4 regions of the Pantoea sp. X-Soil-TKNS-1211 genome follow, and region 1 is predicted to be linked to each of the others. Evidence: predicted binding sites of a transcription regulator. Region 1 holds the regulator's gene; each other region holds the start of a gene.
The links. Region 1 encodes Fur, which represses iron uptake genes when iron is present. Its sites were predicted from a motif close to ATAATAATGAGAACNACTATCAA; they were not measured.
Positions count from the first base shown of each region.

Region 2: efeU (iron uptake transporter permease EfeU) is a predicted target of Fur. The motif match lies at 5,356-5,378, and genes of this name have one in related genera.
Region 3: exbB (tol-pal system-associated acyl-CoA thioesterase) is a predicted target of Fur. The motif match lies at 5,455-5,477, and genes of this name have one in related genera.
Region 4: AC6I8W_RS21395 (TonB-dependent siderophore receptor) is a predicted target of Fur. The motif match lies at 2,308-2,330, and genes of this name have one in related genera.

Region 1 is NZ_AP035953.1:1,292,037-1,299,968, forward strand. It holds gene nagB (glucosamine-6-phosphate deaminase) at 1-478, opposite strand, end outside; gene nagE (N-acetylglucosamine-specific PTS transporter subunit IIBC) at 820-2,847, shown strand; gene glnS (glutamine--tRNA ligase) at 2,999-4,666, shown strand; gene AC6I8W_RS06170 (hypothetical protein) at 4,902-5,297, shown strand; gene fur (ferric iron uptake transcriptional regulator) at 5,356-5,802, opposite strand; gene fldA (flavodoxin FldA) at 6,159-6,689, opposite strand; gene ybfE (LexA regulated protein) at 6,816-7,091, opposite strand; gene ybfF (esterase) at 7,260-7,932, opposite strand, start outside.
Region 2 is NZ_AP035954.1:332,560-340,491, forward strand. It holds gene zinT (metal-binding protein ZinT) at 1-285, opposite strand, end outside; gene AC6I8W_RS21990 (YdgH/BhsA/McbA family protein) at 846-1,151, shown strand; gene AC6I8W_RS21995 (Dyp-type peroxidase) at 1,227-2,489, opposite strand; gene efeO (iron uptake system protein EfeO) at 2,493-3,707, opposite strand; gene efeU (iron uptake transporter permease EfeU) at 3,721-5,337, opposite strand; gene AC6I8W_RS22010 (ABC transporter substrate-binding protein) at 5,781-6,788, opposite strand; gene AC6I8W_RS22015 (TonB-dependent receptor) at 6,803-7,932, opposite strand, start outside.
Region 3 is NZ_AP035953.1:3,746,000-3,753,931, forward strand. It holds gene AC6I8W_RS17605 (fimbria/pilus outer membrane usher protein) at 1-1,633, shown strand, start outside; partial or broken gene AC6I8W_RS17610 (Csu type fimbrial protein) at 1,630-2,606, shown strand; gene AC6I8W_RS17615 (MFS transporter) at 2,654-3,970, opposite strand; gene exbD (TonB system transport protein ExbD) at 4,214-4,636, opposite strand; gene exbB (tol-pal system-associated acyl-CoA thioesterase) at 4,642-5,367, opposite strand; gene AC6I8W_RS17630 (TRAP transporter substrate-binding protein) at 5,712-6,689, shown strand; gene AC6I8W_RS17635 (TRAP transporter small permease) at 6,739-7,245, shown strand; gene AC6I8W_RS17640 (TRAP transporter large permease) at 7,261-7,932, shown strand, end outside.
Region 4 is NZ_AP035954.1:197,774-205,705, forward strand. It holds gene AC6I8W_RS21390 (helix-turn-helix transcriptional regulator) at 1-13, shown strand, start outside; gene AC6I8W_RS21395 (TonB-dependent siderophore receptor) at 71-2,263, opposite strand; gene AC6I8W_RS21400 (ABC transporter substrate-binding protein) at 2,900-3,796, shown strand; gene AC6I8W_RS21405 (amino acid ABC transporter permease) at 3,793-4,716, shown strand; gene AC6I8W_RS21410 (amino acid ABC transporter ATP-binding protein) at 4,709-5,470, shown strand; gene AC6I8W_RS21415 (molybdopterin-dependent oxidoreductase) at 5,504-7,789, shown strand; gene AC6I8W_RS21420 (MmgE/PrpD family protein) at 7,836-7,932, opposite strand, start outside.

The DNA of each region.
Region 1 (7,932 bases):
TGATACGGGTACGGGAGGCAAGCGAGGAGGCAGGTTCATTAAAGGCAATGTGACCATCATTGCCCACGCCACCCATAAACAGATGGATTTTGCCCAGGGCGCGGATCTTCTCTTCGTACTGACGACATTCTGCGTCAATATCTTCCGCATTGCCATTCAGAAGATTGATATTTTCTGGTTGGATATCAACGTGATCGAAAAAATTACGATACATAAAACTGTGGTAACTTTCCGGGTGCTCTTTGGGCAGGCCAACGTATTCGTCCATGTTGAAAGTGACCACATGTTTGAAACTAACCTGGCCCGCTTTATGCATCTCGATCAGGTGCTTGTACGCTTCCAGTGGGGTACCACCGGTAGGCAGACCTAGCACGAAGGGACGATCTGGGCCAGGATTAAACGCATTAATGCGGTTAACAATGTGGCGCGCGGCCCATTTACCCACCTGGGTAGGTGTGGCTAAAGGGATCAGTCTCATGTCTTCACCTCAGTTAAAGATTGGAAAGTGGGGTCGCCGTTTTCTCAACAGACCGTTCTTAAGCGTAATCCGTTTAAGCTCAACCATACGGGGAAAAGTGCGTCCTGATATTTTTCATCATAAAATAAGTTTGGGGTGATGGCTAGCAGTTCGGGGGTGCAAACGTCATTTTTGGTGATAAAAGTCACAGTTGTTGTGGTTTTAATTTGCGAGGCGAATTAATTTATCTCTACACTTCGCCTCGTGGTGAAGAGTGTCATCAAGGTACCGGGTGCCGGGATAATAAAATCAACCCGCATTACGGCAAAACGCCAGTCTCAAAGGGGGAGAATAAGGTGAGTATTTTAGGATATCTGCAAAAGGTCGGCCGAGCGCTTATGGTGCCGGTAGCGACCCTGCCGGCAGCGGCAATTTTAATGGGGGTGGGGTACTGGATTGATCCTGACAGCTGGGGGGCGGGTAACGCTCTGGCGGCGTTGCTAATCAAGTCCGGTGCCGCGATCATTGAACATATGTCGGTGCTGTTTGCCATCGGTGTCGCCTATGGCATGTCAAAAGATAAAGATGGTGCTGCGGCGCTGACTGGCTTTGTTGGCTTCCTGGTGGTGACCACGCTGTGTTCACCGGCTGCGGTGTCAATGATTCAGAAAATTCCATTGGATCAAGTGCCAGCCGCTTTCGGCAAAATCGAGAACCAGTTTGTGGGTATCCTGGTGGGGATTATCTCGGCAGAAGTGTATAACCGCTTCAGCCACGTGGAGCTGCCAAAAGCGCTGTCGTTCTTCAGCGGCCGTCGTCTGGTACCGATCCTGGTCTCCTTCCTGATGATCCTTATCGCGTTCATTCTGATGTATATCTGGCCGGTGGTGTTTAATGGCCTGGTCAGCTTTGGTGAGAGCATTCAAAAACTGGGTTCTGTTGGCGCAGGCGTTTATGCCTTCTTCAACCGTCTGCTGATTCCGGTTGGCCTGCATCACGCGCTGAACTCCGTGTTCTGGTTCGACGTAGCTGGCATTAACGATATTCCGAAATTCCTTGGTGGCGCACAGTCCATCGCTAATGGCAGCGGGATCCCGGGTATCACTGGTCGCTATCAGGCGGGTTTCTTCCCGATTATGATGTTCGGTCTGCCCGGTGCGGCGCTGGCGATTTACCACTGCGCGCGTCCGGAAAACCGCGCCAAAGTGGGCGGTATCATGCTGGCGGCGGCGTTTGCAGCTTTCTTTACCGGTATTACCGAACCGCTGGAATTTTCCTTCATGTTCGTGGCCCCGGTGCTGTATGTCATCCATGCGCTATTGACCGGTCTTTCGGTATTTATCGCAGCGAGCATGCACTGGATTGCTGGCTTCGGCTTCAGTGCCGGTTTAGTGGATATGGTGCTGTCAACGCGTAACCCGCTGGCGGTGCATTGGTGGATGCTGATCCCACAAGGTCTGGTGTTCTTTGCCATCTACTATGTGGTGTTCCGTTTCACTATTCAGAAATTCAACCTGATGACGCCGGGCCGCGAACTGGCTGCGGATGATGAAACTGATGGTTATGACGTCAACGTTGACCACAGCGGCAGCGGCGAAAGCCAGACTGAATCGCTGGCACGTCGCTACATCGGTGCCGTTGGTGGTTCTGAAAACCTGACCAATATCGATGCCTGTATCACCCGTCTGCGTCTGAATGTTAAAGATGCCGCGCAGGTGAATGACAGCGTGGCAAAACGCCTGGGAGCGTCGGGCATTATTCGCCTCAACAAGCAGAGCGTGCAGATCATCGTCGGTACGCAGGCGGAAAGTATTGCCAGCGCGATGAAAACCGTACTGACTAAAGGTCCGGTCGCCGCTGCGGCTACCGCGTCTGCTGCTGCACAACCCGCTGCACCGCAGCCGCAAGCGGTGTTGAACAGCGAAAAAGGCGTGATCGCCACGCTGGTGGCGCCGGTGAGCGGTGAAGTGGTGGCACTGGATGCCGTGCCGGATGAAGCCTTTGCCAGCAAAGCGGTTGGTGATGGCCTGGCGATCAAACCCACCGGTAAAACCGTGGTGGCACCGATTGCCGGTACTATCGTGAAAATCTTCAATACCAACCATGCCTTCTGTCTGGAAAGCGAAAACGGTGTTGAGATCGTGGTGCATATGGGTCTGGATACCGTGGCGCTGGAAGGTAAAGGCTTCTCACGTCTGGTGGAAGAGGGCGCGACTGTGGTCGCCGGTCAGCCAGTACTGGAGATGGATCTGGATTTCCTCAACGCCAATGCCCGTTCAATGATTAGCCCGGTCGTCGTCAGCAACAGCGATGATTTTGCTGGCCTTAATCTGCTGGCGAGCGGATCAGTGGTCGCCGGTGAAACCCGTCTGTACGAGGTGAAAGGCTAAGTCCTTGTGCTAAACCCTAAAGGCAGGAAGCGATTCCTGCCTTTTTTGTTTTAAAACGACCAACAAACGGTTGTTTCCCTTCTGCGCTTTGTGGATCATACTCCGTTACTTTCCAGGACAAATCACCCGTATTGTATTTGAGGATTTTGAGATGAGTGAGGCTGAAGCCCGCCCAACGAACTTTATTCGTCAGATTATCGACGAAGATTTGGCGAGCGGTAAGCACAACAGCGTGCATACCCGTTTCCCGCCTGAGCCCAATGGTTACCTGCATATTGGCCATGCGAAATCGATCTGTCTGAACTTTGGTATCGCACAAGATTACCAGGGTCAGTGCAATCTGCGCTTCGACGACACCAACCCGGTGAAAGAGGATATGGAATTTGTCGAGTCCATCAAGCGCGACGTGCAATGGCTGGGCTTTGAATGGAGCGGAGACGTTTGTTACTCCTCAGACTATTTCGACCAGCTGTACAGCTACGCGGTTGAGCTGATCAACAAAGGCCTGGCCTATGTTGATGAGTTATCGCCAGAAGAGATCCGCGAATACCGTGGCTCCCTGACTGCGCCGGGTAAAAATAGTCCGTTCCGCGATCGCACGCCTGAAGAGAACCTCGCGCTGTTTGAAAAAATGCGTGCGGGTGGTTTCGAAGAAGGCAAAGCCTGCCTGCGTGCCAAAATCGATATGGCGTCAAACTTTATCGTGATGCGCGATCCGGTGCTGTATCGCATCAAGTTTGCTGAACACCATCAGACGGGTAACAAATGGTGCATCTACCCGATGTACGATTTTACCCACTGTATCTCCGATGCGCTGGAAGGCATTACCCATTCGCTGTGTACGCTGGAGTTCCAGGATAACCGTCGTCTGTATGACTGGGTGCTGGACAACATCAGCATTCCTGTGCATCCACGTCAGTACGAATTCTCGCGTCTGAATCTGGAATACGCGGTGATGTCGAAGCGTAAACTGACGCAGCTGGTGAGTGAGAAAGTCGTAGAAGGCTGGGATGACCCGCGTATGCTGACCGTGTCAGGTCTGCGCCGCCGGGGTTATAGCGCCGCATCGATTCGCGAGTTCTGCCTGCGTATCGGTGTGACCAAACAGGACAACATCGTTGAGATGGCCTCGCTGGAGTCATGTATCCGTGACGATCTCAACGAGAATGCGCCGCGTGCGATGGCGGTGCTGGATCCGTTGAAGGTGGTGATTGAAAACCTGCCTGCGGGTCATGAAGAGATCATCACCATGCCAAACCATCCGAACAAACCGGAAATGGGGACGCGTGAAGTGCCGTTCAGCCGTGAAGTGTGGATCGATCGCGCGGATTTCCGTGAGGAAGCCAACAAGCAGTACAAACGTCTGGTGCTGGGTAAAGAAGTCCGTTTGCGTAATGCTTATGTGATTCGTGCCGAGCGCGTGGCAAAGGATGATGAAGGCAATATCACCTGTATCTACTGTACCTGCGACGTCGATACTCTGAGCAAAGATCCGGCTGATGGCCGTAAAGTGAAAGGCGTGATCCACTGGGTTTCTGCGATCCATGCGCTGCCTGCGGAATTCCGTCTGTATGATCGCCTGTTCAGCGTGCCAAACCCGGGTGCGGCGGAGGATTTTCTCACCACCATCAACCCGAATTCGCTGGATATCAAACAAGGTTTTGTTGAGCCAGGTCTGCGCGATGCAGTAGCGCTTGCGCCGTATCAGTTTGAACGTGAAGGCTATTTTTGCGCGGATAGCGTTTATTCGCAGCCATCCAGGCCGGTATTTAACCGCACCGTTGGTTTGCGTGATACCTGGGCGAAAATCGGCGATTAATCCTTTTTGTCGTTTTCCCCATATCCTGATAAAAGGGCGAGAAATCGCCCTTTTTTATTGGCTGTAATTCAAGGTTAGCCATCTTTTATGCTGTGGGTTGTGAAACGTGCTTGTTACCGGGATTTGAAACTAATCTGACTTTAGCAGAATTAATCCATTTGCCAGTGTTAAAAACTTTTTTTCAGGTAGGCTATGCGCTCTCAGACGTTGCTCCGCGGGTTATAAAGGAAAAAAAATGACAAGTCTCGCTCAGGAAGCCAAACATAGCGTAGTGGTATTACATCAGCTTATCGAACGTATTTTTAATCAGTCAGAAAATACAGACGACAGCATTGAACTGTTCCTTTCGCACTTTCACCCGGATTTCAAAATGGTGACGCCGCAGGGTAAGCAATTGGATTTCAATGCAATGGAAGTGCTGTTCCGTCAACTGCGTGGCCAGCGTGAAGGAATGCGTATTGCTACCAGCGAACATGCCATCATCTCGCAGCAAAGCAAGGAAGTGACGATTCAGTATCGTGAATTGCAAATGATGAACGGCACCAACCAGAGCCGCATCTCGTTGGCGGTCCTGGATTGCAGTACCTCCATTCCACGCTGGCGATATTTGCAGGAAACGCTGGTGTTGTGATGCAGCGATAAAAAAACCGGTGCCTGGGCACCGGTTTTTTTATACTGCATAGCACATTTTATTGCTTGTCGTGGAGCGTCTCGTCTTCGCGGCAGTCTCCTAACGCACAGTGGCCGTACAGATACAGGCTGTGGTTAGTCAGTTTGATCCCATGACGTGTGGCGATTTCGCGCTGACGGGTTTCAATGGATTCATCGCTGAATTCAATCACTTTGCCACAATCCAGACAGATCAAGTGGTCATGGTGATGCTGCTGTGTCAGTTCAAAGACGGATTTACCACCCTCGAAGTTATGGCGGGTGACGATTCCCGCGTCATCAAACTGGTTAAGAACGCGATAAACCGTTGCCAGACCAATCTCTTCGCCCATGTCGATCAGGCGTTTGTACAAATCTTCCGCGCTGACGTGATGGCATTCGGGTTCCTGAAGCACTTCCAGAATTTTCAGTCTGGGTAGCGTGACTTTCAGGCCAGCCTTCTTCAATGCGGAGTTGTTGTCAGTCATGCGGATATTGTCCTGTTACTTAGCTAGTCACTTGCGGCGCAGGGCCTTGAATGTCGATCACGCGCATTCTCATTTGCGTCTCATTATAGAACTCAAGCAGTGAAATGAAAACCAAGGGAATATCCTGAAAATCACCAGTGGCTGTAAGGAAAAGTGTCTCTAACGCCGGCGGGGATCATGCAGGTCTTTGTTTCCATTTCACTCAGCCTCATTCTGATGCCAGAGGAATAAGCGGATGACCGTTATGGGTATTCTACAGAATTGCGGGAAAAAGTTAAAAAACAGTAGCTATTATTTTTATAGGAAATCCCTTTAACTCAATGTGAGCCAGCGCCCACATTGAGGAGGGCAGGGGATCAGGCTTCGATGATCTCTTTCAGTTGCAGCTCATCGAAAATCTGTTTCACCCACTTATCAACACGTTCGTTGGTCAGCTCAGGCTGACGATCTTCGTCGATGGCCAGGCCAAGGAAGTGTTTATCATCTGCCAGACCTTTAGACGCTTCGAAATGGTAGCCTTCGGTTGGCCAGTGGCCAACAATCACCGCACCGTTAGGTTCGATGATATCGCGGATGGTGCCCATCGCGTCACAGAAGTATTCTGCGTAGTCTTCCTGGTCACCGCAGCCGAACAGCGCAACCAGTTTTCCATTGAAATCAATCTCTTCCAGCGTCGGGAAGAAATCATCCCAGTCGCATTGTGCTTCGCCGTAGTACCAGGTCGGAATGCCCAGCAGCAGGATATCGAATGCTTCGAGATCTTCTTTGGTGCTCTTGGCAATGTCATGCACTTCGGCCACATCTTTACCCAGTTGTTTCTGGATCATTTTTGCAATGTTTTCAGTATTGCCGGTATCGCTGCCGAAGAAAATGCCTACGATTGCCATGAGTTAAGTAACCTCTTAAATCCTGATTAGGAGTTGAATGCACAGTTAAGCGAATGATAGCAGACCGGGCAAAGTGGCGGAACTTGTAAAGCCGTGACTTTTGTTCCTGCGTGCGGTCTGCACGTGTTACGACAGTTTGAGTTGCGCCAGCAGCATTTGTTCAATCAATTCACTACGGCTGATGTTTTGCTGCTCTGCCAGAGTATTGAGCGCGTCAACCGCCTCACTACTCATTTTCAGTTCCACGCGCCGCAAACCACGTACTTTGTCGCGTTTCAGCTGATTGCGCTTGTTAATGCGCAACTGTTCGTCACGCGTTAGCGGACTGGTTTTGGGACGACCGGGACGTCGCTCATCAGCGAAGAGATCGAGCGTGGTACGGTCAGTTTGTTCTTTTGCCATTTTTTGTAAAACTGAGTGGGCGCGAACGGCGGAAAGGCGCTGCGCAATTTATACATTATCGGCCCTGCCACGGTGAAAAAATCATCCGTGGCAAATTTTTAGCGCGACATCATACTCCAGCACCCCTTGCGACGCCAACCTTAAACGGTCTACGGCAAGCTTTTGCTTTTACAGTACAAAAAAGCGGCGAACCGCGCGTAAAACCGCCTCAGGCTTTTCGGCATGGACCCAATGACCTGCGCCACTGATGACGTGCGCATGTGCCAGAGGGAACTGCCGCAGCAGTGCATCGCGATGCTGATTATCCAGATAAGGTGACTCGCTGCCGCGGATAAACAATGCCGGATGCGGCCAGGCCGGGACCTCTTGCCAACCGGAGATGGTGGCGTAGTTATCCCACAACACCGGCACATTGAAGCGCCATTCCCCATCCTGGAACGACTTAAGAATGAACTGAATCACGCCCTCTTCAGTAAGACAAGTACGCATCACCTCGGCGGCTTCACTGCGTCGCGTCACACCCGCAGCGCTCACCGCACGGATGGCGGCGAAAATCTCATCATGGCGACGGGTCTGATAATCCACCGGTGCGATATCAATCATCACCAGCTTTTCAATGCGTTCCGGCGCAATGGCGCTTAACGTCATGGCAATTTTGCCGCCCATCGAATGACCGATGACGCCAACACGGTCGAGGCCTTGGGCGTCGAGGGTCTCAACGATATCCTGTGCCATCGCCGCATAGTTCATCACGTCGCTGCGCGCGGAGAGACCGTGATTGCGCACATCCACCTGCAAGGTGGGGCGAGCATCACGCAGGCCTCGCGCCAGCACACCCAGG
Region 2 (7,932 bases), on a different replicon from region 1:
CTCTTTAACGCCTGCAAAGGTTTTACTGGGGTCTTTTTCCACTTTCTTGCGCAGCACCGGATCGAGGTCGCCATTGACCAGTAGCGGATAAACCGACTGCCAGACACCCTCCCAGTCGGCCAGATTACGGTCCCTGACATCCTTATCGGCGAATACGCCCTCTGCCGCTTTCTGCTCCATTGCCGTCAGTGGCTTACCGTGCGCATGATCTCCATGGGCCAGGGCCTGCGCACTGAGACTGATTAATCCCAGAGATAACACGATTTTTTTGATTTTGCTTACCACAACCAGACTCTCCATTGGTTAAAGTGGAGATGTTATATCATAACAATTTGTAACGCAAAGTGTATGAACCAACGGCAATGGCTGCTCAGAGGATGGCAAAAAGAAGCCCAAATTCATTTGGGCTAATCGGACGTGAAGAATGTTTATTATGATGTGGCATAGAGAAGTCATTGCAGACTTCTCGTCAGGCAGGCTCAGAGTAAACCAATCCTTAACATCTTATTTATAATCTGGTGCGAAGAGGTAGACAGCCTCTCTGGTAGAGAAGCGATTTATCGCGCATTCCTAAGGCCAGGGCGCGCGCGATAAATCGCGCCGCTACGGAAATGTAATCAAATGAAAAAATATTCGCGTAAAGTTAACTGAGTTGTGGCAGAAGTTTTCCTGCATGTTAATTAGCAGTTAAAGCTAAAATTCCCTCAGCCAAAAGGTATTTATTATTCCTAACGGTGGTGATTACCTGCCGTGCGCAACCGTCGGTATTTATCAACGAAGATTAAACGACAACAACCCATCGTCATACGTATAACTGGCTTACCAGTCACGTTGAGGAGTCAGATATGAAAGCTTTAGTCAACGACATCATTTCTATTTTTACCGAGAAGACAATTAATCCGGTACTGGTCCGTTCAGGATTATCTCACCGTGAAATTGCCTCGATCCATCCGGTCGGAGTCACCAGCGTCAGTTGGGTGACATCCATGGAAGAACTCAATGACGCCTTTGTGAAGAAGGCTCTGGAAGCCGGTGCGGTGGGCTACCACATCACCAATGTGGACGCTCATCAACCGGGCAATGACGGTCAGCATGTGATGGCAGCCACCGCGACGCTGTATCATATTAATGACAAAGTCGCTTACGGTTAAAACGTGTATAACGCTACAATTTATCACACAGCAGACACATCGCCAGGTCGGATTTCCCCTGGCGATGTGTGTTATTCAGGTAAACAGTTCCGCGCCAATATATGATCCTTCAGCCGGTGCAGGTGGAATAAAGAAAATACCTGAACCGATATGGGAAATATATTCATTCAACGCATCGGCCGCACCCAGCTTGGCCTGCAAGGTTTCAAAATGCGCCGGATCATTCTGATAACTGATAAACAGCAAACCCGCATCGAGAAAGCCGAGATTATTTAAGCCATCCGTATAATTATACGAACGTCGCAGAATACGAATGCCTGCATTATTCTCATGGGCAGCCAGGCTGATATGCGCCGTCGCCGGGATAATCCGTTCACCGCTTTGATCCGTTACCTCAAAATCAGGTTGATCAAACTCTTTGTGCCCGCTCAGCGGTGCGCCAGACAACTTATGGCGACCAAAAATATTATTTTGATCGCTGACGCGGTCCACATCCCAGTTTTCGATGTGCATTCGAATTTTACGCACCACCTGATAGCTGCCCTGTTGCTGCCAGGCCGGGCCATCATTAATCCACACATGACGTTTGAAATCCGCTTTTTCGGTGATGTTGCGCGTACCGTCTTTGAAGCCAAACAGATTGCGCGGCGTGGATTGTCCTTTGCCAGCAGAGGCGCGACCAAATCCCAGCACCGACCAGCGCGTGGCTGCCGTACCGGTCGCCTTGGCGATGCGCGCCAGGTTACGTACCGCGTGATAAGCCACCTGCGGATCATCGGCACAGGCCTGAATGGAGAGATCACCACCGGTCAATTCCGGGCTGAAATTGTCGCTTGGCAGCTGAATCAGTTCGCGCATCAACGGCGGTTTCTTCCCTGCCAGCCCCATCGCTTCGCTGAAAATTCGCGGCCCTAAGCCCACAGTCACGGTTAATGAGGCGGGACCGAGATCCATTGCTTCGCCGGTATCACTGCCGACGCCGCTGGTGCGCAGTGGTTCGATCTGGCCGATAGTCTCGCCACGCATCATTTGCGCAATCGCGGATGACCAGCGGGCCAGTAAAACCTGAAGATCGCGCGGATTCTGCGAAGTTAAGTCAAACGCCATAAACATAATATGACGCTGTGGCGGCGTTTCGATGCCCACCTGACCAGAGGTGCCATAAAAGGCATGTTCACGTGAAAGATCAACCCGATCTTCGGGATTATGCAGCGCTTCGCTCTGCCCATGCGCCGAGCTGATTACCGGGATGCTCAGGGCGCTGGCGACAGCCCCTTTCAATACATCCCGCCGGGTAAAATTACCGGCCTCCCTGGCCGGTTTTGACTTATCGTTCATCGATTATTTTCCGCTGGTAGCGACTTTTTCAGCGATTTTGGACAAGGGTTCCTGCAACGCCTGCACTGCACGGCTCAGTTTGGCACCCTCTGAGGCTTTCAGTTCGGCGGTGTAGTACTTGTATCCCCCCGGAATCGCCGGGTCGCGGTAAGTTTCGAGTAACGCGCGTACCGCCGCGAATTGCTCAGTCACGCGCTTAGTCAGATCGGGATCGATTTTTTCCAGGCCCGGTTTCAGGAACGCAAATGCCTGTTCGGCACCTTCGATGTTGCCGGCAAAGTCAATCAGATCGAGATGGCTGAAGGCTTCTTCTTCACCACTGATTTTGTTGCTCTGAACTTCTTCCAACAAGTCAGCGGCACCGTTAGCCAGGTCCTCAGGCTTGTAAGTCAGCTTTTTCACCTGCTCATCCAGCTTGTGAACATTGCTTTGCAGTTCAGCGGCCAGCTGTTTGGTTTCTGCGGTAATCGCACCTTTGCCGAACAGGTCACGTTCGATGGCGTGGAAACCATGCCAGCCGACTTTCGGGTCGATGTTGGAGGCGCGCATGTCGACCAGATAGTCGAGGTTGCCCGCGTTATCAGTGGCTTTGAAGCCCGGTAATACGAAACCACTGACGTCAGATTCGATACGTTCATAGAACGGACGCGCTTTGGCGTAATCCGCTTTGGCTTTTTCCACATCACCGGCATCAATGTCTGCCTTCAGACGATCAACCGCCACCACCATGGCGTCCACCACGCCGTTGACATAACTGGCATAGCCTTTGGTGCCTTCTTCCAGCAGCGTGGCAACGCTACCGGTCGGTGCAGCCGCCGCTTTACCGGTGACGGTAAAGTTAGTCAGCTCCTGTTTCGCGCCAGGACAATAAATCTGGTAGGTGCCGCCATCCAGCGTCACCGTGAATTTCACCGCAGGCAGACCCGGCGCAAGGTTCTCTTTTTCACCCAGAATACGGTTGTCGCTCAGCAACTCCAGCTCAGTCAATGCGGTGGCGGTTTTATTCACCACGGTGAAGGTGACCGGACCGGCTTTGGCCGAGGTATGGTCGATATGGCAGGTGCCATCGCCTTCGTTGGTCATGGTGATATTGACCTGTGAAGCCCCGTTTTTCACCGGTGCCGCCGTTGCCGCCTGCGCATCCACCGACAACATCAGAGCCGCGGAAATCCCTGCCGCAATCAGCGCGTATTTTGTAGAGAACGGTTTTGTCTTCATCGTGCCTTCCTGTTTATTTTTCAGGCAATTGGTGAGTTGAACTGTCCAGCAGTCCCTGTTTGCTGCGTCCTCGGGCACGAGCACCTTTCAACCGCCTGAACTGACGGCTGGCTGAGAAAAAGCAGGTGAAGGCCAGAATGGCAAAAAGCGAAGGTAAAATAATGGCCCAGAAGTGCCAGATATCCTGTGCGACCACCGCATCGCGTAAGCGTTGTTCCATATCCTGGGACCAGTTGGGGCTAATCTGCCAGTCGCATCCCGCTTCGGTGGTACGCGCACGGGCGCTGATGGTGCGCGGAGACTGAAGACCACTGCCCGATAAAGTGATAAAGGTCGTCGGGTGTGATTCAGCATTAATGAGCATGCCACGCGCCATCGAAGCATCGACGCTACAATTCACCGTCCATTTGGCGTCATAAGGACCAGGATGTTGTGCCGGGCTTAAACCAACCGGAATGCGGTTGCCATAGGCGTCCATCACCTCATCCAGTGTCAACGGCGTGTGAGCATCGGAGGGTTCATAGCTGAAACTCGCTTGCCACTCCTGACGGCCCGACGTGGTGACTTTACTGAGTTGATCGGCAGGCACCACCAGCGTCTCCGCCGGTTGCCCATCGAGAGTGACCGCAAATTGTTTACCGGCCCCGGGCTGGCTACTGATATGGCCGACCGATTGCTGCGAAGTACGGCTGACCAGCGGGATTTGATCGGGGATCTCCACGTCCGGTGCCGGATAAAGGAAGAACAGCAGCACTGCGGTAATCATCAGACCCATGCCGGTCACGGCGGTAAACTGTGCCGCCCGCTTCGGTGCGGGACGTAAATGGGCGGGCCAGTAAATCATCGCCGCCACCACCACGATGTAAATAAACCAACCCGCAAACTCCACCAGACGGGGATCAGCCGGAATACCGAGTACACCGGTAATCAACGCTGACTGCACGGTGCCGGGCGTGACCAGCCAGCTCAAGTCGACGATGCGTTGCTGACCGGTGTTTAACCAACCCGCCTCATGCGCACTGCGCAAGGCAGAGATAATTAAACCGGCCGCCACCAAAATCAGGAACAAACCCGTCAGACGGAAGAAGCGAGACAGGTTAATACGGATACCACCGACATAGATGCCCCATCCCACCAGCACCGCCACCAGCAAGCCCAACACCGCGCCCACCGCTGCCCAGACAGCTGATTGGGCAGCGGAAAAGGTCGCCAGCAGAAATACGCTGGTCTCGAAGCCCTCTTTCAATACCGCGAGAAACGCCATACTGGTCAGCGCCAGCGCACTGGAACGGCTGATGGCCTCAGCCGCCTCGCTTTCCAACTGGCGCTTGAGGTTATGAGCATGGTTGTTCATCCACATCACCATGCCGGTCACGAAAAACACCGCCACCAGACCGATGATGGATTCCATCATTTCCTGTCGCGCTTGCGGCAAGGCGTTTTCGGTCAGATTCAGCACAAAACCCACGGCCAGGGAGAGAATCACAGCACAACCGACGCCCAGCCACATCGCCGTGAGTGGCCTGCCATTTTTGCGTAAGAAAGCGGCGATAATGCCTACGATTAATGCGGCTTCAAGGCCTTCGCGCAATGCGATAATGAACGTCGCCAGCAAGTAGAGTGCTCCCAAACAGGTGCCAAAAGCGAAATGATAATAATTATTAGTATCACTCCCCGTGAGAATAATAAACATTCCCGCTAACCAGCATAGTAAAAAAAGGAAAAACTCTATTTGTCCCTGACATTGCCAGATATTATTTTGCTTTCTGATGTGAGCAACATCTCAACATTAAGTTAACCTTAAGAATTAAGGCTTCCTCGTTAAAAGACACAACGTAGCGGCGCGATTTTAACCCCAAAAAAACAGCGCGATAAATCGCGCCGCTACGCAACCGGGAGAGAGACGCCGCCCTCCCCGGTGGTTATTTTGTTGATTGTAGAGATATGTAAAGGGAACAGCTTGATATGACTTGTAATTTTATTTAATTGCTGAATTATTGATCCAATAAGTGTGACTTTCTTTACGCTTAAAATTGTTGATTCATTTCCTGTAGCATTGTATTCGCTGCGGTTTTAGATTGCAGGCGGTAGCGCCTGTAAGATCCGCCCGGCTTCAGCGGCACTCAATCGATACGCGTAGAACTGACGATAAAAATCGCGCGTGGCGTCGATGATATCCAGATCGGGAAACAGCTCGGGATGCAGTCTGGCTGCGGCCCATTGAATCTGTAGCGCTACCTCGGTGCCATAGCGATCCCATGGAAACACCCCTGCCGGATTCTGCCACACCCGATGATTTTTCACCGCATTGACGCTGTTAAACAGCGAGGCGTAATCAGAATCTGCCAGGGTTCCCGCCCCTGCGCCAATGATGATCACATCCGGGTTCCAGCGGATCACCTCTTCCGGGGAGATCGGCTTCATATTGCCCTCGATACCCGCCGCAACATTGCGCCCACCCGCCAGCGTAATCCAGGTATCGATCAGGGTATCGCGACCGTCCACCTTCAGCGGATGCAGTGACTGGATATGCAGCACGCGCGGTCGCTGACTAGCGCTCAGTTGCTGCGTTTTCGCCCGAATGCGGGCAATCTGTTGGTCCAGATACTGGTTGTACGCCACGGCGCGCGCCTCGGCGTCAGCCGTCCCCACCACCTGCGCAGTGATGGTGAGGGAGCGTTTCAGCGAGGCGAAGTCATCAAATTGCATCTCCAACACTGGGATCCCCGCCAGCCGGTACGACTCGGCATCAGGATCGTGGGCTGGGACAAACACCGCATCGACATGTCGCGCCAGCAGCGCCTCACTGGAGAAGGTTTTACCGTGCGCCTGTAACGCCTGATACAACGACGGCTGCACCTTAAACATCCAGGGTCGATCGGCTGGATGGTTCACCGTCGCCACAATACGGTTGGCCGCCCCCAGCGTCATCAGCAACGAATGATGGGCAAACCAGGCATCGGCAATGTGCGTCACCGGGTGGCTAATCACCACCTGCTGCCCAACATCGTCCGTCACCGTTTGTGCCTGAGCAATGCTGCTTATCACCAGCAGCGCCAGCCCGCAGAAAGTTTTCAACATTGCCTCGCTCCCGGTCAGAAATTGAGTTGCATCGAGACCTGAACCATGCGCGGATCGCCCAATTGCGCGCTGGCGTAGCCGGAACCGCTATAACCGTTCAGCCCACCCGGCACAATATTGGTCCAGTAGTGGCGATTGGTCAGGTTGGTAGCATCAAGACGGAAGGTGGTGGCGGTGTTGAACATCTGCGTCTTCCACGCCGCCCCCGCATCCAGCGTGGTGTAACCACTGACCCAGCCATCGTTCTGGTTATCGGTGCTACGACGCCCGACATAATGCATGCCGCCGTGAATATCGGTGCCGCTCAACATCGGCAGATCGTAGGCGGCGAACAGGCTGGCAACATAACGCGACAAACCGACGATTTGTTTATTGTCCGTCTGTGCACTGGCGGTTTTCAGCAGACGCGGATCCAGCCAGGTCATCCCGCCGTAAACATGTAGACGGTCGGTGACGTCGCCATCCGCCATCAGCTCAATGCCGCGGTTACGCTGCTCACCGTCCACCGCATAGTCACCGCTGGCGTTGGTATAGGCATACGGACGTTTGATCTGAAATAGCGCGGCGGTCAGCAGCAGCTTATTGACGGCCAGCTTGCTCCCCACCTCAACCTGACGGCTACGATACGGTGCCAGAATGTTGCCTGCATTGTTGGCAGTAGCTGGCGCGGTGTCGCCCTGTTGCAGGCTGTCGGCATAGCTGACATACAACGTCAGCGGATCAACCGGCTTATACATCAGGCTGGCCGAGCCGCTAAAGCCACTGTTTGACGATTCGCTGCTGCGGCTGCCGGTTTTGCTGTAATTGGCCGAGCTGAGCAGGCCTTCGCTGCCCGCCAGCAACAGGCTCCACTGCGGTGAAAACGCCAGATTGTCGCTGAGTAAAAAGGCGTGTTGCGTGGCCGTCGCCGAATGGTAGCGATCGGTAAAATCCGGATAATCCGGCTCGGCAAACGCCTGAGGATTATCCAGCAAAGCGCTTCCAAGGGTCGAAGTGCCCCCCGCCCTTGGGTTCATGTTTTTCCACACAAAACCCCGCAACCCGGTGGAGATCTGATGATGGATCCAGCCGGTATCCACTTCGCCATTGAGGTTCGCCAGATAACTGTTAATGGTGAAGCGGCTCGCAGTGGCGGATGAGGTGG
Region 3 (7,932 bases), 1.9 Mb from region 1:
TATCAACGGCTATCGCTCCAGCCAGGCCAACGTTCAGCCGGGTCCCTGGTCGCTCACCAACGTGCCCTTTGTCAATGGTGCAGGCGATGCGGTGATCACCACCACCGATGCGGTGGGTCGCCAGGTCACCACCACCTTGCCATTTTATGTTTCCAGCAATCTGCTCAGGCAAGGTTTATCGGATTACTCGTTCTCAGCCGGGGCGATGCGTGAAAACTATGGCATCAAAAACTTCGACTATGGCGCAGCAGCGGCCAGCGGTTCATATCGCTACGGCCTGACAAACTGGCTAACGCTCGAAACCCATGCTGAAGGCAGCGATGAGGTTGCCATGGGTGGCGCTGGCGGCCAGCTGAAACTCGGCAGTTGGGGAGTGATCAACGGCGCGTTAGCGCAGAGCCAGATGAGTGGCAAACCAGGCACGCAATACAGCTGGGGTTATCAGTACAACAACAGCTGGCTCAGCCTTGGCACCCAACACACGCTGCGCACGGTGGATTTTGGCAATCTGGCTCTGGTGGGCAATCGCAGTGACTCGGAGGACACCTCCTATTCTCTGGCGCGGCGCAGTGCGCAATACACCGCCAGCGTGTCGATGAATCAATACGGCAGTCTCGGACTGGCATATCTCGATATCAATAGCGGCGATGGCGAACGCACACGCCTGTGGAATTTGTCATGGAGTAAAAATCTCTGGGGTAACAGCAGCCTGTATATTTCCGCCAGTCGCGACCAGCAGCAAGGGGAATGGAGCGGAGCCATCTCATTGGTCATCCCGTTCGGCGAACAGGGTAGCGCCTCGGTGAGTATGGAGCGCGACCAGCAGGGAGAAAATAACCAACGGATCTATCTGTCACGTGCCATGCCCAGCGACGGCGGTTATTCCTGGGACGCGTCCTGGGCCAATCAGGGTGGCAACAGCGGGGATTATCGCCAGGGCAGCCTGCGCTATCGCAACAACAAAGTGGATACTTCGGCAGGCTTTTATGGCGACGACGATAACACCACCCAGTGGGCTGATTTCAGTGGTGCGTTGGTGCTGATGGATAACCGCCTGTTCGTTGCCAATCAGATCAACGATGCCTTTGTGCTGGTGAAAACCAACTATCCCGACGTCAACATCCGCTACGAAAACCAGTCAATGGGACGCACCGACAAAGAAGGTTATCTGCTGGTGCCCTCCATCAGCAGCTATTACGCGGCGAAATACGATATCGATACGTTGGATCTGCCCGCCGATATGACCTCCCCACGTGTTGAGCAACGTTTCGCCGTGAAGCGCCAGAGCGGCTATCTGCTGAATTTCCCGGTGGAGAAACTGCGTTCCGCCAGCGTCATTTTGCATGATAGCGACGGGAAGCCGTTACCGGTCTCCAGCCAGGTGCTGCGCGCCGGACAGGCCACCGAGTATGTCGGCTGGGATGGTATCGCCTGGATGGAGAACCTGGAGGCGAGCAACCCGATTCAGGTCACCACGCCCGACGGTCGTCGTTGCCGTACTGAACTTACGATCGCCAACGGCCAACCGCAAGCACTGAAAACCTATGGTCCACTCACCTGCGCGCTGCCATCTCCCTCACCCGGTGCCGCACTGCCGAATAGCGAAAACTCCACTTCAGGCATCTCCCCATGAAAAAATTTTTGATCCTGCTGACGTTGCTGCTACTGCCAGGTCTGGCGCAAGCCGCCTGTAGCCTGCCCGCTTCCACCGCCAGCTTTGGCTCGGTCACCACCTTTGTGGCCAATTCAACCATCAGCTCCACGTCAACCACCGCGAATGTGAACTGTGGCGCGGGTTCAGCCCTGACCTTATTAGGGTCCAACCAAATCACTTTCCAGCTCGCCAGCGCTTCAAATGTCAATGGCACACGTGGCACCCTGAAACGCAGCGGCGATACCGGCAGCGATAACATCCCGCTCCGCCTGTGTATGGACAGTTCCTGCGCGACAGAACTCACCGTAGGGGGATCAACCTATACCTTTTCGCAGACGGTGCTGGCGAACCTTGCCGGTCTGTTTGGCAGTTTGAACTTTGCCTTACCGGTGTATCTGAAGACAGTGACGGGGCAGACGGTGGCGGCAGGCACCTATACCGCGACACTTAACCTGTACGTCACCTATAACATCTGTACCAGCCTTGGCATAGCGGGTCTTTGCCTGACACCACAAACTGGCACCGGCACCATTCCGATCACAGTGACGGTGGTGATATCGAATGATTGCACTACTATCACCGCCCCTAATGTTAGCTTTGGCAGTGCGCCGTTGGTCAGCAGTTTTTCCACCGTGCAGCAGACTATCAGTGTGGTGTGCAGCAAAGGCAGCACCTATACGGTGGGATTGAGTAATGGCAGCTACGCGGCTAATGGTGTGCGCAACATGGCGAGCGGCACCAATCGGTTGAGCTATGACATCTATCAGGGAACCACCACCACCACGCGCTGGGGCCGACCGGTACGGATCGCTGGGGCAGCAGTACCTCAACCACCGTCAGCGCCGATGGCCTGACGCGCGGTTATACTTACACCGCACAGATTCTGACCTCGCAGAATACCCCGGCAGCCGGTAATTACACGGATAGCGTGGTGGTGGATTTGTCGTTTTAAATTCTTCTGTAGCGGTGCGATAAATCGCGCCGCTACGACAGGAATAATCAGGCATTGACCGCCGCAGGGCTGTGACGCGTGCGATACTGCTTCACCATCCGGCCAATCAGCAACGTCCCCACCAGACCGCACACCGCCGCGAACGACAGCCATACGCCGGGCATCGCTTTATCACCCGTGGCGTGAATCAGGTAGCTGGAAATGGCCGGGGTAAAGCCACCAAACAGCGCGGTCGCCAGGCTGTAAGCCAGTGAGAAACCGGATGCGCGCACCTCCGCTGGCATGATCTCCGCCAGATACACCACCATCGCCCCGTTATAGCTGGCATAAAGGAATGATAGCCAAAGTTCAGCCACCACCAGATGGGCAAAGGTCGGCGATCCTACCAGCCAGTGCAGCACCGGCCAGGCGGTGAGAATCATCAGGATGGTGAAGAAAATCAGCAAGGGACGGCGGCCCACACGGTCCGACAACGATCCCATTACCGGTAACCAAAACAGGTTGGAGAGGCCGACAAATAACGTCACCAGGAAGCTATCCTTGTCACTCATCATCAGCACCGTTTTGCCAAATGTCGGGGTAAACGCGGTGATCATGTAGAACATCACCGTGGTCGTGACCACCATCAGCATACCGGCTAATACCAGCGCCCAGTTTTGTCCCACCGAGCGCATAATTTGGCGCATGGTCGGATGATGTTTGCGCTGGCTGAAGGCTTCGGTCTCCTCCAGCATGCGCCGAATCCAGAACAGGAATGGCACAATCATACAGCCAATGACAAACGGGATACGCCAGCCCCAATCGGTCACCGCCTCTTTTTCCAACAGATGGTTCAACCCCAGTCCCAACAAGGCCGCAAAAATCACCGCTACCTGTTGGCTGCCGGATTGCCAACTGACATAGAAGCCTTTACGCCCTTTCGGTGCCACCTCAGCCAGATAAACCGATACACCGCCCAATTCAACCCCGGCGGAGAAGCCCTGCAATAAACGACCGATAAGAATCAACACCGGTGCCGCCGCCCCGAGGGTGGCATAACCTGGCACCACGGCAATCGTTAGCGTACCCAGCGCCATAATGCCGAGGGTTAACAACAATCCTTTGCGGCGACCGTGATGGTCAATATAAGCACCGAGCACAATCGCCCCTAACGGACGCATCAGGAAGCCGGCACCAAAGGTCATCAGCGTCAGCATTAATGACGCGAAAGGGTCATCACCCGGGAAAAAGGTTTTCGCAATGGCGGTCGCGTAATAACCAAACACCATGAAATCGTACATTTCAAGGAAGTTGCCGCTGGTTACGCTAAAGATTGTTTTGGCACCGCTCTGCGATGACTTTTGTAAAGAAGAAGGTGAGCTCATAGAATTTTCCAGTGTCTTCCATGCGGAAAGTCCCTTTTAGCGTGACGCCCTGCTGATGAATGTGATCGTCTTCACCATTGCACTTTACAAAAGTACGGTTATAGGTAACCAAACATTAACAAAGTTGATCTACAGAACAATTGCCCGTTTATCTTCCCGATTCGCGGTTTTCCTGTTTGGCTGGTCACAGCGCCCATAACAAAAAGGGCGCCGATTAGGGCGCCCTCATAACTTTCAGTGCGATTACTTCTTCACCGTTTCCATACCCATCAAGCCGATCTTCAAATATCCGGCTTCACGCAGTTGGTCCATCACCGACATCAGGGTTTCATAACTGACTGATTTGTCGGCCTGGAAGAAGATGGTGGTCTCTTTATTGCCTTCCGTCTGCGCCGTCAGCGCATTCACCAGCGTCTCTTTGGTTACCTGGTCGTTGCCGATATAGACCTGATTATCTTCTTTAATCGACAAGTAGACCGGTTTTTCCGGACGCGGTTGCGGCGCACTGGTGGAAGCGGGCAAGTTGACACGAACATCCACGGTTGCCAGCGGTGCAGCCACCATAAAGATGATCAGCAGAACCAACATCACGTCGATAAACGGCGTCACGTTGATTTCATGCATTTCGCCATCGCTTTCCAGGTCGTCGTTTAAACGCATCGCCATCGCAATTACCCTACGCGCAGTTTCTGTGCGGCAGCCGCCGGACGAGCCACTTCGTTAGTCACGTTTCCCAGATCGAGGTCACGGCTTTGCAGCAGCAGTACCTGCGCCGCGACATCACCGAGTGACGCTTTGTAACCGGCGATCATACGGGCAAACACGTTGTAGATAACCACAGCCGGGATCGCAGCGACCAGACCAATCGCGGTGGCTAACAGCGCTTCCGCAATCCCAGGTGCTACCACGGCCAGGTTGGTGGTTTGTGTTTGCGCGATACCGATAAAGCTGTTCATGATGCCCCATACTGTACCGAACAAACCGATAAAGGGAGCAACCGAACCAATAGTGGCGAGGAAACCATTACCGCGACCGGCATGACGGCTGAAAGCCGCAACACGACGCTCAAGGCGGAAGCTGGTACGCTCTTTAATCCCGTCGGTGTCTTCAACACCGGCTGACAGTTCCAGCTCGTTCTGTGCATCGTTGAGCAACACGGCGCTGTGGCTGTTACCTTTGAAGCTGGCGGCAGTACTGGAGGCGTCATCTAACGATCGCGCATCACTCAGGGCGATATGTTCGCGTTTCAGACGGCGCTTCGCTGAAGTCAACTCAGCAAACTTACCAAAGAAGATTGCCCAGGTGACCACAGAGGCCATCAGCAGGCCAATCATTACCACCTTTACCACGATATCGGCATGATGATACATGCCCCAAACGGAGAGGTCCGTCTGCATCAAATCACTGGCTACCACGCTGCATCTCCAACTTCAATTGCACAATTCACGATCGAGCGCCGGATCATAACAAATTAGCTTGCCGAATTGATAGTAGTTCTCATTACTATTTACAAACGAAAAGTGCGTTTTTCCACCACAGTTTCTTCCCATTGTGAAGAGGTTTTATAAATGTGACGCACCGTATAAAATTATTAAAACAACGTTTCAAAATGTGATGCATTTCATTCAATCAACATCTGCCCACTTTTTCACCATTCTTTTTTCATTATTCTGAGCCAGCCCTGCCTTTTAACGGTGCCGTTGCACTGTCCGATTTCGATACCTGTTTGCTGGAGCAAAAAATGACGCTGAAAAAACGACTACTCGCAGTTTCGTTGTCCTCCATGATCGCCCTGCTGGCCTGCGGCGCTCAGGCCAAAGTCCTTAAGGTGGCGGAAGTGCAGCCCGCCGGTTATCCCACCGTAGTCGCGCTGGAACATATGGGGGAGAAACTCAAACAGGCCACCGATGGCCGTCTGGAGATGAAGGTGTATGCCGGTGGCGTGCTGGGCGATGAAGATCAGACCCTGCAACAGGTACAACTGGGTGCGATCGATATGATCCGCGTCTCGCTGGCTCCTGTGACTACTATCGCGCCGGAAACTGGCATTCTCACCCTACCCTATATCTTCCGCGATGAAGACCATATGCATAAGGTTCTGGATGGCAACGTTGGTGCGCAGATCGTCAAAAAATTCGAGAGCGATCCCAATGCTCGCATGATTTTCCTCGGCTGGACCGATGCCGGAACCCGTAACATGATCACCAAAAAGCCCCTGACTAAGCCCGAGGATTTGGCAGGGATGAAAATCCGTGTGCAAAACAGCGCGATCTCACTTGCCACACTGAAAGCGATGGGAGCTAATCCGGTAGCAATGGGCGTGAGTGAAGTGTTTAGTGCCATGCAAACCGGCGTCGTCGATGGCACTGAAAATAACCCGCCGACCTTTGTTGCCCATAACTATCTGCCCGTCGCGAAATACTACACCCTCACTGGCCATTTTATTCAGCCGGAAATGATCCTGTTCTCAAAACCGGTATGGGATCGTCTCTCTGCTGACGATCAAGCTCTGCTGAAAAAATTGGGGACGGAAGCGCAGAATGAAGAACGCCAGTTGTGGGCCGCTTACACTCAGCAATCGATCGACAAAATGAAAGCTGGCGGTGTCACTTTCCAGCAAATCGACCGTGACTACTTTGTCAAAGCCACCCAGCCGGTTCGGGATCAGTTTGGTGGTAAGTATCAGGATCTGATGAAGCAGATCGCCGACGTGAAATAACTCACCTGACGTCACGCCAGGGCGTGACGTCACTATCAGGACCCCAATAATGAACGCATATTCCCGCTGGATGGATGTCTTGTACCTGGTGTGCATGTGGGTAGCTGCCATCGCGTTGATGATGATGGTTACGGTGATCCCGATCGGAATTTTTGCGCGCTATGTTCTTAATGGCGCGCTTTCCTGGCCGGAGCCGATCGCCATTATCTGCATGGTGATATTTACATTTATTGGCGCACCTGTCGGGCTGCGTGCCGGTACGCATATTAGTGTCTCTATGCTCACTGACCGCCTGTCGCCGAGCGGGCAAAAATGGGCTCTGCTGGTAAGCAATCTGCTGTTGATCGTCTTATGTTTGATTCTGTTTCGTGCCAGTTACAACCTGTGCGAGGCGATGTGGGTCCAACCGCTGGCCTCTCTGCCGGATGTGACTTACGGCGAAATGTATTTGCCCATCCCGATTGGGACAGTCTTCACCTTGTTGTTCGTTCTGGAACGCCTGCTAAGTGGCGATCAAAGCCAGCGTCCCATTGTCAGCCTCGGCGGCACTCACTAACTTCGGAGCATCACGATGGACGCACTTATTCTGATTGGCAGCCTCGTCCTGCTACTGTTAGTCGGCTTTCCGGTCGCTTTCGCGGTAGGGTTTAGCGCCTTTATCGGTGCCTGGTGGATCGATCTGCCGCTGGAAGCGGTGGTGATCCAGGTGACCAACGGCATCAATAAGTTTTCGTTACTCACCATCCCATTCTTCATTCTGGCGGGCGCGATCATGGCCGAAGGCGGCATTGCGCGACGGCTGGTGAATTTTGCCTATATCTTCGTCGGCTTTATTCGTGGCGGCTTGTCGCTGGTGAATATCGTCGCCTCAACCTTTTTCGGTGCTATTTCCGGTTCATCGGTGGCAGATACCGCCTCAATAGGCTCGGTGATGATCCCACAAATGGAGGAGAAAGGTTATCCGCGTGATTTCGCGGCGGCGGTCACCGCCAGCGGATCGGTACAGGCAGTGCTGACGCCCCCTAGCCATAATTCGGTGATTTACTCCCTGGCAACCGGCGGTGTGGTGACCATTTCCTCGCTGTTTGTCGCGGGTATTCTGCCCGGGTTGATGCTGGGTGGATGTCTGATGGTAATGTGCCTTGGCTTCGCGCGTAAACGCGGTTACCCCAAGGGAGAAGCGATCCCGTTTCGCCAGGCGCTGAAGATCTTCTTTGATGCCTTCTGGGGATTGTTCACCATC
Region 4 (7,932 bases), on a different replicon from region 1:
ATCGGGAAGGTAATTCCTCAACAGATAAATCCCTTCCTGCCAGTGTGATACCGGCAGGAAGGTTTGAACATCAAAACGACACCGTCACCCCAGCATAATAAGCACGTCCCGGCTCGTTATAGGTTGATGCACCATCGTTTTCACGATAAACCCGCTTATCAAACAGGTTGTTGATACCCGCGTTGGCACGCAGATTTTTGGTGATATCGTAATTTACGTTCAGGCCAAAAATGGAGTAGGGGCTGATTTCTCGATTAGAAATGGCACCCGACTCGTTACGGATCTCGGCGTACTGGCGCGGTTTCTGACGGCCATACTGTGTCCAGTTGATATTGGCATCCAGCTTCTCGGTGACCTGCCAGTCCAGCTGTGAGTTGATGGTGAATTCAGGGATCACCGACAAGGGGTTACCGGTCTTCTTACTTTCCGAACGGAACATATAGGTCGCGTTGGTGCGCCACTCCAGCGTATCGCGGATCACCGGGATAGTCATGTTGCCTTCCAGACCTTCGACAATCGCTTTGCCGCCATTCTCCCAACGCAACACGTTGTATCCATTTGAGGTGTAACCTACGGCCTCGTCACCCGCGACGATTTTATTTTTATAATCATTGCGGAACCAGGTAATACCGGCGGTGTAACCCTCATTATGGAACTCAATACCCACTTCTTTATTGACGCTAATTTCCGGATCCAGGTTCTCATTACCCAACAGATAGCAGCTACCGGTAGAAATACCCACCGGGCAACCATTGCCACGGGTAGAGAGTAAATAACCTTCAGTGGATTGATACAGGTTCGGTGCTTTAAAGGCGCGAGCGATACCGGCTTTCAGGGTGAAATATTCGCCGAGTCCCTGAGAAATATTCAGGCTCGGACTCCAGTTAGCACCGAATTTATCGTGATAATCGAAGCGCAGACCAGGAATGATCTCGGTGCTGTCGGTGGCAGCGATATTATCTTCAAAATAAAGGGAACTGATGGTGGCACTATTTTTACTATTGCGCGAGGCCGGATTACCGGAAACCCCATCAATAATCACGCCGGACGCATCGGTTGCCGTCATGGACGCGGGATCATTCAACTCATCACGATTCCACTCCGCACCCAGGGTAACGGTTTGATCAACCAATAACTCCACCGGGAAATTAACCTCACCACCCGCACGATAACTTTCGAGGCGGCTGGTTGCGTAATCGTTGCTGTTGATCATTCCTTCAACGCGGCCTGTCGACCCTTCTTGCAGGCGGGTATTGTTGGTTTTCTCATAGTTAAAATTAAGTTTTGAGGTACCCCAGTCCCAGATGCCGTTATAGGTCAGCCCATAACTCTGGCGGTACATCCGGTTAGTTTCATCACCATACAGTGATTCAACCAAGCCATCCGGGCTGATGTTGCCGTTGCTGTATTGCGTATCACCCGCATAGATATTGCCCTGGCGGCTATAGCCATAGCTAAAATCGACAATTTGCAGTGGGGTGATTTTCCAGGATAACACCGTGTTGATGTCTTTATTTCGTACACCCTCGCGGCCTGCGGCATAGGAACCGTTTTCTGCGGTATTGATGTTGTAAGCATCCGCATCGGTTTTATTGATGTTGCCATACAGACGCATGGTCAGCGCATCGCCTGCCAATGGTCCGCTCAGGCTAAAGTTTGCGCGCTTGGTCGCCCCTTCTTTATCATCTTCCGGCTGATTGGTGAACAGCGACAATGAACCGTGCCAATCGTTGGTTGGGCGTTTGGTAATGATATTCACCACGCCGCCAGCGGCTCCCGACCCGTAGCGCGATGCAGCCGGACCACGGATGACTTCGATGCGATCAACCATTTCGGCAGGCACCCAATTGGTATCGCCGCGCGTATCACGTTCACCGCGCCAGCTATATCGCACGGAGTTGCGCGAGCTAACAGGGACACCATCAATCATGATCAAGGTGTTTTCTGGACCCATGCCGCGAATATCGATCTGACGGTTATTCCCCCGGCTGCCGCTGGCGCTGTTGCCGGTGAGGTTTACGCCTGGCATTTTACGAATAATGTCGGACAAATCGTTAACTGGAGGACTTTTCCGAATGTCTTCTGCTGTGATGGTTGAAACCCCCGGCTGTTGCTTCAGTTCCTCTTCCGCCGTGACGATCATCGATTCATCGTCAGCCAGTTTTTCAGTTGGCTCCTCATTGGCGGCATAAGCTGACGTACTCAGCAGGCTGGCCAAAAACAGCGCGACAGGTCGCTTTTGGCTACATCTGGTTACATTCACTTAAGTTTTCTCCCTGATATGTTAACGTTTGTAAGTAAATGCGCATGATAATGAGAATAATTATCATTGTACATATTGAGTAAGGAATCTCCCTGGTTTCTCCTCAATTGGTCAATAATCATTCAATTCTCATGGGGAAGAGCGATTTAATTACAACATACAGAAAGTTGGAATAATTCCTGACGTTGCTGATAATTGTTGCGCTGTTCTGAGTAAATTTTGCTGCGGAGAAATTTTATCAGGTACCCAGGGTTATTTGGTGATGGACGTTTGTCCTCGCGCGTTTTGCGATCGCTTAGAAAACATGGTTATGTCTAAGAATAAAAAGAGAGGTGAGTGCTGCTTTTGTAGCCCATTGATTCTCTGCCAAAATCCCTGTAATTCCGCTGCTGACAACAACTCCGTGCCCTCTGGGACTCACTGAAAAGCTCTATTGCCAGTTTTCGGCAATAGATATCTGTTTTTCGCATTTGTGATCCCTGCATATATTCACTGAAAATGACGCCGGGACATTACGAGGATGAATAAACCCGTAAGGCACAAAATAAATGTGGCTTATGAGGTGAAAAATACATCGCTACCTCCAATGCCTTTTCCCGCTGGGAAAACATTTTAAATATCAGGAGAAAGGTTCCAGTGAAATTCGCAAAAGGAATGACCCTTTTCGCACTTGCTCTGAGTGCGCACACCACGTTTGCCGCTGAACAATCTGTTCCCACCGACAGCTCAGTCCATGTTAAAGCCGATCCGGCGCTGAAAAGCCTGTTACCTGCGGATATCGTGAAACGTGGCTACATTGTTGCCGGAACCAACCCCAACACGCCGCCGACCACTTTCTATAAAGAAGACAACAAAACCCTGGCTGGTCGTGAAATCGACATTATGAATGCGGTGGGCGAGCGCCTCGGTATTCCGGTGCACTGGCAAGATACCGGCGGTTTTGACAACATCATTCCCGGCCTCAAAACCGGTCGTTATGATGTTGCGTTATCAAACATCAACGCCACGCCGACCCGTCTGAAACAAATTGATTTTGTTGGCTATTATAACGCCAGCCTGTTGGGCATTATTTCGCAGAAAGACGCCAATATCCCACCATTCAAATCGCTCAGCGATGTCTGTGGTAAAGAAGTCGGTGCCGGTTCAGGTACCACTCAGGTAACACGCCTGGAAGAAGCCAGCAAAGCCTGTGAAGCCGCTGGCAAGCCACCGATTAAAGTGTCCGTGTTCCCGGATCGTCCGGCAGGTGTACAGGCTGTCGTCAGTGGACGTGTCCCGATGTTCCTCGGCCCGTATGAAGGTCTGCTGTGGCAGGTCAAAGTGATTAAACCTCTGACCATGAGCGGCGAAATCACGGTTAATGACGCCCCAGTTTCAGTTGCTTTCCCGAAAGAGTCACCACTGGAACCGGCTGTTCAGGCCGCCCTGAACTCCTTAATTAAAGATGGCAGCTACAAGAAAATCCTTGATAACTGGGGGATTGGCTTTGGCGCTGTGACCGAAGCTAAACGCAACGAAGAGATCTTTAAATGAGTGATTTTCACGACCACACCGACGATCTGAAGATCGTCGGCAAACGCTACTACGGACGCTGGCTGAGTGCGCTGGTGGTACTGTTGTGCGTGGTGGCGATGGCGCACTCCATGATCAACAACCCGCGTTTTGAATGGGGGGTGATTGCGGAGAACTTCACCGGCCCGTCCATTTTGCAGGGTGTATTGATGACACTGCAACTCACCGCGATTTCCGTGGTGTTGGGGTTTGCCTTCGGCACGGTACTGGCGTTGATGCGTTTGTCATCCAACCCGGTACTGGTTGCGGTGAGCTGGGCTTATACCTGGTTCTTCCGTGGTGTGCCGATGCTGGTACAGCTGTTTCTCTGGTACAACATTGCCGCGCTCTATCCCAAAATTGCGCTATCGATCCCGGGATTGGGTGAGATCTGGAGCGCGCAGTCCAACTCGCTGGTGAGTCCGTTCAGTGCGGCAGTGATCGCGCTGGTTATGCATCAATCCGCTTATGCGGCAGAAATCGTGCGCGCGGGGATTCAGAGTGTCGGCAATGGTCAGTTGGAAGCTGCCCGTGCCCTGGGCTATCGTCCGGCGCAGATCTTCCGTCATACCGTATTGCCTCAGGCGATGCGCGCGATTATGCCGCCTGCCGGTAACGAAATTATCGGGCAGTTGAAAACCACGGCGGTAGTTTCAGTGATTTCGCTTCAGGACGTGTTGTTTTCCGCGCAGATTATTTACCAGCGCACCTATGAAGTGATCCCGCTGCTGTTGGTCGCAACCTTATGGTATCTGCTGATGACTTCGGTCCTGTCGATTGGACAATATTATGTCGAGCGCTATTTTGGTCGCGGCGTGACACGTCGTGAGAAGCGCAGCCTGTGGCAGTTGCTGCCACGTTTTTCTGCCACCAAGAGCGAAAGGAGCGTGAGCAATGGCTGAGGCAATCGCGCTGCGTAAGGTGACCAAACGTTTCTCCGGTGTCACCATCCTGGATGAAGTCAATCTCGATATTCCGGCTGGTTCAGTAACGGTGATCCTGGGCCCCTCCGGTTCCGGGAAATCGACGCTACTGCGTTGTATCAACCATCTGGAAAAGTTGGATGGCGGTACCATCCGTATCGGCGGCGAAATGGTGGGGTATAAGCAGAAAGGCCAGGCGCTGCACGAACTGAGCAGTGGCGCTATTGCACGTCAGCGTGCGGAAATTGGTATGGTCTTTCAGCAGTTTAACCTGTTTCCGCATCGTACCGTGTTGCAGAACATCATCGATGCCCCGATGCGCGTTAAAAAACAGAGTCGCCAGCAGGCCACCAGCAAAGCGTTGGCATTGCTGAAGCAGGTAGGCCTGTCTGGTCGTGAAGAGGAATGGCCGCAAAATTTGTCCGGTGGTCAGCAGCAGCGTGTGGCGATTGCGCGTGCGCTGGCAATGGATCCGGGCGTGATGTTGTTTGATGAACCCACATCCGCACTCGATCCCGAACTGGTGGGTGAAGTATTGCAGGTGATTAAACAGTTGGCGCATTCCGGTATCACTATGGTGATCGTCACACACGAAATTGGCTTTGCCCGTGAAGTGGCAGACAACATCGTGTTTATGGAAGGCGGCAAGATTGTCGCGGCCGGTCCAACTCAGCAAGTATTCGACGACCCGGAAAACGGGCGTGTCAGAAACTTTATTGCAACGGTGCTTTAAGCACCGTTTTTCTTTTTTTAGCCAGGAACAATGATGACGCAGAAACCGGTAATGCACAGCGCACACTGGGGGGCCTTTCATGCCCGACAGCAGGGCGATCAACTCACCATTGAGCCATTCCACCGCGATCCCGATCCCAGCCCGTTGTTACAAAACTTCCGTCGCGCCCTCAATCACCCGGCCCGCGTGGCGCGTCCGATGGTACGCCGTGGTTGGCTGGAAAATGGCCCCGGGCCGGATCAACGCCGTGGTAACGATGATTATGTTGCCGTCAGTTGGGAAGAAGCCTATACCCTGGTGGCAAACGAATTAAAGCGTGTTGGCGACAACTATGGCCCGGAAGGCATTTTTGGTGGCTCTTACGGTTGGTCGAGCGCGGGGCGTTTCCACCATGCGCAAAGTCAGGTGCACCGTTTTCTGAATACTACCCTTGGCGGCTATGTCCGTTCGGTTAACAGCTACAGTTCCGGTTCGGCGTCTGTATTGTTGCCGCATATCGTTGGCGATATGACCGAGATTGCCCGGCGCGGCGTCAGTTGGGAAGAGATCGCCCAACACAGCGACGTCGTGCTGGCCTTTGGCGGTCTGGCGCTGAAAAATTCGCAGGTTGCCAGTGGCGGCTTGAGTGAACACACCGAACGTGGCTTTATGCAGCAGGCCGCACAGCGCGGTACTCGCTTTATTTCTGTCAGTCCGTTGAAAAGTGATCTGCCGGATGAAGCGCAGGGGGAGTGGCTGGCGCTGCGTCCGGGAACTGACGCGGCGTTTATTCTTGGCGTGTTATCAGTCCTGATTGAAGAAGGGTTGACCGATGAAGCCTTCCTCGCGCGTTACACCGTCGGCTGGCCGCAGATGGTGGCGTATATTCGCGGCGAGGAGGACGGTACGGTACGCGACGCCCGCTGGGCTGCGGCGATTTGTGGTGTCGATGCGGCGTTTATCAGCCAATTTGCCCGTAAGCTACCGGGCAAGCGCGTACTGGTGACGGTGGCGCATGCCTTGCAACGTGCCGAACATGGCGAGCAGCCGGTATGGTTGGGGCTGGTGCTGGCGGCGGCATTGGGGCAACCCGGTTTGCCCGGCGGTGGTTATACCTACGCGCTCGGCGCGCTCGGTCATTACGGTAAGCATCATAATCTGGTCAGTTTCCCGGCTTTGCCGCAGGGCAAAAATGGTATCGATCGCCTGATTCCGGTGGCGCGCATCGCGGATATGCTGCTCAACCCCGGGACGCAGTTTGACTACAATGGCCGCCGTCTGACCTATCCGCATATCCGTCTGGCTTACTGGGCGGGTGGCAATCCGTTCCATCATCATCAGGATTTGGCTCGCTTACGCCAGGCTTTTTGCCAGTTGGATACGCTGATCGTGCATGAAATTGCCTGGACGGCCAGCGCCAGACACGCCGACATTGTGTTGCCCGCCACCATGACGCTGGAACGTGAAGACATTGGCGGCGCGCCGACCGATCGCCATTTATTCGCCATGCAGCCAGTAGCACAACCTTACGCTGAAGCGAAAGATGATTATGTGATTTTCAGTGAACTGGCTCGCAGACTCGACAAGGAAGCGGCATTTACCGAAGGTCGCGATACCCGTGGCTGGTTGCAGCATCATTACCAGCAGTTGCAGGAAAAACTTGCCACGCATCAGGTGACACTTCCGGAGTTTGACCAGTTCTGGCAACTGGGTGTGCTGGAGCTACCGCAGTTGAAGGACGGTGGGCGCATGATTAACGCTTTTCGCGCCGATCCTGATGCCTCACCGTTGCCGACGCCCAGTGGGAAAATCGAGATCTACTCGGCGACCATCGCCAGTTTTGCCTACGAAAACTGTCCCGGACATCCGGTATGGCGTGAACCGCAGCAACAACCGAACGATGAACATCCGTTTTGGCTGATCGCCAATCAGCCTGCCACGCGTCTGCATAGCCAGTTAGATTTTGGTGATTATAGCCTGAGCGGTAAACGTGATGGCAGGGAGGTATGTAGCCTGAATCCGCTGGATGCGGCTCGATTAGCCATCAATGATGGTGACATCATTGAGCTATACAATCAGCGGGGACATGTGCTGGCCAGTGCACGCGTCACCGATACCATTATGCCTGGCGTGGTTCAACTGCCGACCGGTGCCTGGTACGATCCGGTTGATCCCACCGCCGCACGGCCGCTGTGTCGTCATGGCAATCCCAACGTGTTGACGCTGGATATTGGCACCTCGGCATTAGCTCAGGGCTGTAGCGGGCAAATTACTGTGGTGCAGGTGAGGAAGTACGCCGGGGAACTCACGCCGGTGCAGGCGTTTATTCCACCTTGCTAAGCCATCCGTAGCGGCGCGATAAATCGCGCCGCTACGCTGAACATATTTATGCTCGCAACAATTCAGCTAACGTTTGCAAATCTTCCGACGTGCTCAAGGCGCAACTCCCCAGTATCAATGCCTGGTTTTCCGGCGTTTCCTGC